Regions from separate parts of the Variovorax sp. J2P1-31 genome, predicted to be linked through region 2. Evidence: predicted binding sites of a transcription regulator. Region 2 holds the regulator's gene; the other holds the start of a gene.
What was found. Region 2 encodes HrcA, which represses chaperone genes, less so after heat shock. Its sites were predicted from a motif close to TTAGCACTCNNNNNNNNNGAGTGCTAA; they were not measured.
Positions count from the first base shown of each region.

Region 1: a site for HrcA is predicted at 1,541-1,567, ahead of QTI20_RS13280 (co-chaperone GroES). Genes of this name have one in related genera too.

Region 1 covers NZ_JASZYA010000002.1:468,521-471,930, forward strand. Annotated here, with positions in the region: gene groL (chaperonin GroEL) at 1-1,113, opposite strand, end outside; gene QTI20_RS13280 (co-chaperone GroES) at 1,165-1,455, opposite strand; gene QTI20_RS13285 (amidohydrolase) at 1,751-2,911, opposite strand; gene QTI20_RS13290 (Bug family tripartite tricarboxylate transporter substrate binding protein) at 2,911-3,410, opposite strand, start outside.
Region 2 covers NZ_JASZYA010000002.1:37,699-41,108, forward strand. Annotated here, with positions in the region: gene recN (DNA repair protein RecN) at 1-225, opposite strand, end outside; gene QTI20_RS11260 (NAD kinase) at 275-1,171, opposite strand; gene hrcA (heat-inducible transcriptional repressor HrcA) at 1,200-2,207, shown strand; tRNA gene QTI20_RS11270 (tRNA-Ile) at 2,236-2,312, shown strand; gene QTI20_RS11275 (tellurite resistance TerB family protein) at 2,944-3,410, shown strand, end outside.

The sequences.
Region 1 (3,410 bases), 430 kb from region 2:
CTTGGCCACGCGCTCTTGCAGCTTTTCACGGTCGTAGTCGCTCGAAGCTTCTTCGATCTGGATGCGCACTTGCTTGACGCGGGCTTCGATGTCACCGGCAGCGCCAGCGCCGTCGATGATGATCGTGTTTTCCTTGCCCACTTCGATGCGTGCAGCCTGACCCAGGTCGGCCAGTGTGACCTTCTCGAGCGTCAGGCCCACTTCTTCGGCGATGACCTTGCCGCCCGTCAGGATGGCGATGTCTTCCAACATGGCCTTGCGGCGGTCGCCGAAGCCAGGGGCCTTGACGGCCACGACCTTCAGGATGCCGCGGATCGTGTTCACGACCAGGGTCGCCAGGGCTTCGCCTTCGACTTCTTCGGCAATGATCAGCAGGGGACGGCCCGACTTCGCGACTTGTTCCAGCGTGGGGAGCAGGTCACGGATGTTGCTGATCTTCTTGTCGTAGAGCAGCACGAAGGGGTTGTCCAGAATCGCCGATTGCTTTTCCGGGTTGTTGATGAAGTAGGGCGACAGGTAGCCGCGGTCGAATTGCATGCCTTCGACGACGTCCAGTTCGCTGTCCAGCGACTTGCCGTCTTCGACGGTGATGACGCCTTCCTTGCCGACCTTGTCCATCGCGTCAGCGATGAGCTTGCCGATGGTTTCGTCGCTGTTGGCCGAGATCGAGCCGACTTGCGCGATTTCCTTCGACGTGGTCGTGGGCTTCGAAGCCTTCTTCAGCTCGGCGACCAGGGCCGTCACGGCCTTGTCGATGCCGCGCTTCAGGTCCATCGGGTTGATGCCGGCGGCCACGTACTTGAAGCCTTCGCGAACGATGGCTTGTGCCAGGACCGTCGCGGTCGTGGTGCCGTCACCGGCGTTGTCGCTGGTCTTCGAAGCCACTTCCTTCACGAGCTGGGCGCCCATGTTCTGCAGCTTGTCCTTGAGTTCGATTTCCTTGGCGACGGACACACCGTCCTTGGTCACCGTGGGGGCGCCGAACGAACGCTCCAGCACCACGTTGCGGCCCTTGGGGCCCAGGGTCACTTTGACTGCGTTGGCCAGGATGTTCACACCCTCGACCATGCGTGCGCGGGCTTCGCCGCCGAAGACGACGTCTTTTGCTGCCATGTTGTATTACTCCGAATGGATTGAATGAATGGAAAGAAGGAAAGGAGAGGCTCAGCTCGCGACAACCGCGAACAGGTCGTCTTCCTTCATGACCAGCAGCTCGTCGCCGCCGACCTTGACGGTCTGGCCGCTGTACTTGCCGAACACGACGCGGTCGCCGACCTTGACGGTCAGGGCGATCAGTTCACCCTTGTCGTTGCGCTTGCCCGGGCCCACGGCCAGGACTTCGCCCTGATCGGGCTTCTCGGCGGCTGCGTCGGGGATGACGATGCCGGAGGCGGTCTTGGTTTCGCTGTCAACACGCTTGACGATCACGCGATCGGCCAAAGGACGAAGGTTCATTGCATCTCCTGGAGGGATATAGAAACGGGGGTTGTTGAGGGCGTCGGCCACAGGCCGGATCGCCCATCGCTTGGAAACCGCGTTGTTAGCACTCGGTCTTGGCGAGTGCTAATGATAAGGGCTTTTGCGGGGGTTTCAAGGGCGAGGACCTGACAGGCGTCCGCATTTCCGCCGGCAGGCCGGGCCAGACCGAAGGAAAGGGCGCGCTGCCGCGGCGTCTGCCTTGAGGTCGCAAGATGGCGCGGAAGCGCAGGTCCCGGACGCGGTAGCCGGGGTCGAAGCTCGTCGCGCGCGCTCAGGGCGCTGGCAGGCGATCCCGGGCCACGGCGACGAAGAAACCGACCCCGTAAGGGAGCGCGTCGTCGCAGAAATCGTAGGCCGCGTTGTGCAGCGATGCGCTGTCCCCGTTGCCCAGGTTGGCATAGCAGCCGGGCACGCGTCTGAGCAGTTGTCCGAAATCTTCCGACCCGGTGTTGGCTGGCGCGTCGGCCTCGATGCAGCCGGGGCCAAAGCTGCGCTCCATCAGCCGTTTCACGTTCTGGGTCAGTGCGGCGTCGTTGACCGTCGGCACGAACACGCGGGTGTACTTCACCTCGGCGGTGCAGCCGTGCGCGTCCGCGACGCCCCTGGCGACCCGGGTCAGTTCTTCCTCGATCAGTTGACTTACTGCAGGGCTGAACGAACGGCAGTCCCCGTCGATGACGACCTCTCCGCTGCTGACATTGCGGGTGCCGGAGGAGTGGATGCTGGTGCAGGACACCACGGCCATCTCGCTTGGGGGGATCACCCGGGAGACGACGGTCTGCAGTGCCGTGACGGTCGCGGCCGCCGCCACCAGCGCATCCCGGCCCTGGTGCGGCCTGGCCGAGTGAACACCTTTGCCGCTGATCCGGATCTCGAAGTTGTCCTCGGCGGACTTGAAGGCGCCGCTGCAGGTCTCGAATCTTCCGATGGGCAGGCCGGGCGCGTTGTGCAAGGCATAGGCTTCGGCAGCGGGGAAGCGTTCGAGCAGGCCGTCCTCGAGCATCGCGAGCATGCCCTGGCCCCATTCCTCCGCCGGCTGGAACACGAAATGGATCGCGCCATCGAAGCCGCCTTCCTGCGCCAGGATCTGCGCGGCGCCCAGGAGCATGGCCGTGTGTCCGTCGTGGCCGCAGGCGTGCATGTAGCCGCTGCGGGTCGATGCATGGGGGCGATCCTCCCCAGGCGCCTCGGCGATGCGCAGCGCGTCCATGTCCGCGCGCAGGATGATCGACTTCGTGGCGGTGCCGCGCCGAAGCGTGCCGACCACGCCTGTCTTGCCCACGCCCGTCGTCACCGCCATGCCGCAGGCCTGCAGCAGCGATGCCACCTGCCTGGATGTGCGCGTTTCCTCGAATCCGAATTCCGGATGCGCGTGGATGTCCCTGCGAATCGATCGCAGGGCGTCCAGGAAGCCGATGTGGAAGGTTTTCATCAGTCCGCCGTGAATCCGCTGGCCTTGATGGGGGCCTCCCACTTGGCCAGGCCCGCAGCCTGACGCTGTGCCAGTGCCTCGGGCGAGGCATAGGCCGGCGACATCGCGTACTGCTGGATGCGGTTGCGCAGCTCGGGCGAAGCCAGCGCCTCCTTCAAGGCCTTGTCGAGCCGCTCCACCTTGTCCCGGGGCAGGCCGGGCGGGCCGTAGATGCCGACGAAGCCTTCGGCGGAAAGGTCGAAGCCCGATTCGCGGATCGTGGGCACGTCGGGCAGCACCTCGAGGCGCTTGTCGCCGGGCACCGCCACGATGCGGATCTTGCCGGACTTGGCCATCTCCATGGGTTCGAGGATGGTGTCGATCATCATTGGGATCTGCCCGCCCACCAGATCCGTCATCGCGGGCGTTCCGCCCTTGTAGGGCACATGGGTGAATGCCGTGCCAGAGATGTTGCTGAACATGAGGCCGAGGAAATGGCCCATCTGGCCGGCGCCGGAGG
Region 2 (3,410 bases):
GAGGGCCGGATCGGCATCGAATTCGGCGCTGACGTCGAGGCGTTCGGCGCCTTCGCGCACGGCGCCGGCATCGGCACGGTTGCCCAGCGCCAGCTGCAGCGCGTCGATCAGGATGGATTTGCCGGCACCGGTCTCGCCGGTCAGCACGGTGAAGCCCGAGCACAGGTCGATCTCGAGGGCGCGCACGATCACGAAGTCGCGCAGCGCGATGCGTCGCAGAGCCATCAGCGGTCCAGGTGAAGCGGGGCGCGGGCGCGCGGGGTGGCGGGGGTCATCAGGAACCTCCTTCGTTCCAGTGCAGTTTCTTGCGCAGCGTGTCGAAATAGCTCCAGCCCCGGGGGTGCAGGAAGCGCACGTGGTAGTCGGAGCGGCGCACCACGACCCGGTCGCCGATCTCCACCGAGGCCAGCGATTGCATGTCGAAATTGGCGCTGGCGTCGCGGCCCGAGACGAGCTCGATCGAGATCTCGTCGGCGTCGGGCAGCAGGATCGGCCGGTTCGACAGCGTGTGCGGCGCGATCGGCACCAGCACCCAGCCCGGGATCGAGGGGTGCAGCAGCGGGCCGCCGGCCGAGAGCGAGTAGGCGGTCGAGCCGGTGGGCGACGCGATGATCAGGCCGTCGGCGCGCTGGTTGGCCACGAAATGGTTGCCCACCGAGACGCGCAGCTCGACCATGCCGGAGGTGGCGCCGCGGTTGACCACCACGTCGTTCATCGCGAGCGCGTCGAACACGCAGGCGCCTTCGCGGATCACCTGGGCATGCAGCAGGCTGCGGTGGTCTTCCTCGTACTCGCCGGCCAGCATCGGCACCAGCGTGTCGCGGTAGTTGTCGAGCGGGATGTCGGTGATGAAGCCCAGCCGGCCGCGGTTGATGCCGATCAGCGGCACGCCGTAGGGCGCCAGCTGCCGCGCGATGCCGAGCATGGTCCCGTCGCCGCCGACCACCAGGCCCAGGTCGCACTGCTCGCCGATCTCCTCGACGCTCAGGGCGCTGTAGCGGCCGTGCGTGATCTCGCCGGCCGTGCAGCGCTCGACCGACACCCGGCAACCCTGCGATTCGAGGAAGGCGCCGATGTCCTCCATGACGTCGTCCGGTGCGCCGGCCGGCGTCCCGCGGCCGGGTGCCTGGTATTTGCCAATGAGGGCGACATGCCGGAAGCGGGAGGTCATCAACAAATTACAACACTAAAATCAGACGATGCTGGACGACCGCGCCAAGTTGCTTCTCAAGACGCTTGTCGAGCGCTATATCTCCGACGGGCAACCCGTCGGCTCGCGCACGCTCTCGCACGCCTCGGGGCTGGAGCTGTCGCCCGCGACCATCCGCAACGTGATGTCCGACCTCGAGATGCTCGGGCTCATCACAAGCCCCCACACCTCGGCCGGTCGTATTCCCACGGCGCGCGGCTACCGGCTGTTCGTCGACACCATGCTGACCGCGCAGCGCGAGCAGCTGCCCGCCCAGAGCCTGGCACCCGACCAGCCGCAGAAGGTGATCGCCAACGCGGCCCACCTGCTGTCGAGCCTGTCGCAGTTCGTCGGCGTGGTGCTGGCGCCGCGCCGGACCTCGGTGTTCAAGCAGATCGAATTCCTGCGCCTGTCCGACAAGCGGCTGCTGGTGATCATCGTCTCGCCCGACGGCGACGTGCAGAACCGGGTGATCTTCCCCGACACCGAGTACTCGCAGTCGCAGCTGGTCGAGGCCGCGAACTACATCAACGCGCACTATGCGGGCCTGACGATCGAGCAGGTGCGCGACCGGCTGCAGTCCGAGGTCGAGAAGCTGCGCGGCGAGATCGCCTCGCTGATGCAGGCCGCGATGCAGGCCAGTTCCGAGGTCATGACCGAGTCGCAGGACGACGTGGTGGTGTCCGGCGAGCGCAACCTGCTGGCCGTGACCGATTTCTCCAGCGACATGGGCCAGCTGCGGCGCGCCTTCGACCTGTTCGAGCAGAAGGCGCAGCTGATGCGGCTGCTCGACGTCTCGAGCAAGGCCGAGGGGGTGCGCATCTTCATCGGCGGCGAGAGCCAGGTCGTGCCCTTCGAGGAACTGTCGGTGGTGAGCGCCAATTACGAGGTCGACGGGCAGGTGGTCGGCACGCTGGGCGTGATCGGCCCGACCCGCATGCACTACGACCGGATGATCCAGATCGTCGACATCACCTCGCGGCTGGTGAGCAATGCGCTGAGCCACCGCAAACCCTGAGCCCCGCTCCACTAGAATTCGCCCGCGTGGGCCGTTAGCTCAGTTGGTTAGAGCAGCGGACTCATAATCCGTTGGTCGATGGTTCAAGCCCATCACGGCCTACCACGTCAACCCAGTTATTGCTTATTTGTTTGCTATCAAAAAAGTAGCAGATGAAAGTTTTTCTTGTGTCGTTGCCAGATCATTGCCAGAATTTCGCTGGATGGCGGCAACCAGCTGGGATGCACAGTGAAGACGTGGCGTGTGGAAAGAAGGCCACGTTGAAGAGGTCTGAGGAGCTCCCCGGGCTCCAGGTCACTGCGCCGAGGTTAGAGCGCCTTGATTTTCCTATCCTACCGCGGCTCCATGTATCCGGGCGCCAGTTGCGCGTTGCTCGCGCCATAGAGTGTCAACGGGTCGGGCGAAAGGGTTCACTCGGGTAATACCGCACATCCCGGACAGTTGCGGGGTTCTTGCCACTGAGCCCGTTGGCCAATCGGCGCCGACGGCCCCCCGCTCAATCTGGAACCAGGAGGTACCAAGGCGGGGCAGCGCCTGTCCGTTTCTGCGCGGCCGACAGATGTCACGCCTCCGCTAAAGATTTGCTGCTTAAGCGCCGAAGGCGGCAGGCACGATTCGTTGACATGTTGTAACGTATACGGCCGCGTGGTCAGCAGGGCCCATGCGCGCCAGGCCATGGCCGTCTGGCAAGCCGAAATTCGCCACGAGGATGGCCGCAAAACGAAGGACGCTTCGGATGGCTCGAAAAAAGAACAATGCAGCCGGCGGCGTGCTCGTACTACTCGGGTTCGCCGTCATTGTCTTGATGCAGGTTCCGAAGCAGGTCTGGGCGCTGCTTGGGGGAATCGCCGTCGCCCTTCTAATCGGATTCATCGTCTTTTGGAACAAGGCGAAGAGCAAGCAACTGGCCGAGGAGAACCGTGAGCAGCATCGCTCAGACGGCGGCCGCAAGCTCGCACGGTCGGGCATCGCGAATGCGTTTGGCGGCGCCCGTGCCGAACCAGGAATCGACTTTGACTCGTTTCGAAGCGTGCGGCCGCCTTCGGCAGAAGTGCAACCCTTGAAGAGCACGTCGCTCTCCAAGAATGCTGGCTCCGCATCCACCGCGCGCTGGATTCCCTTCGGAGAAGAGGTGGAGGTCGCAGGGGCGCAACTCGCCGGCGGCCTCATCTACGTCGGTTCCAGACTTGATGCGCCAGTAGG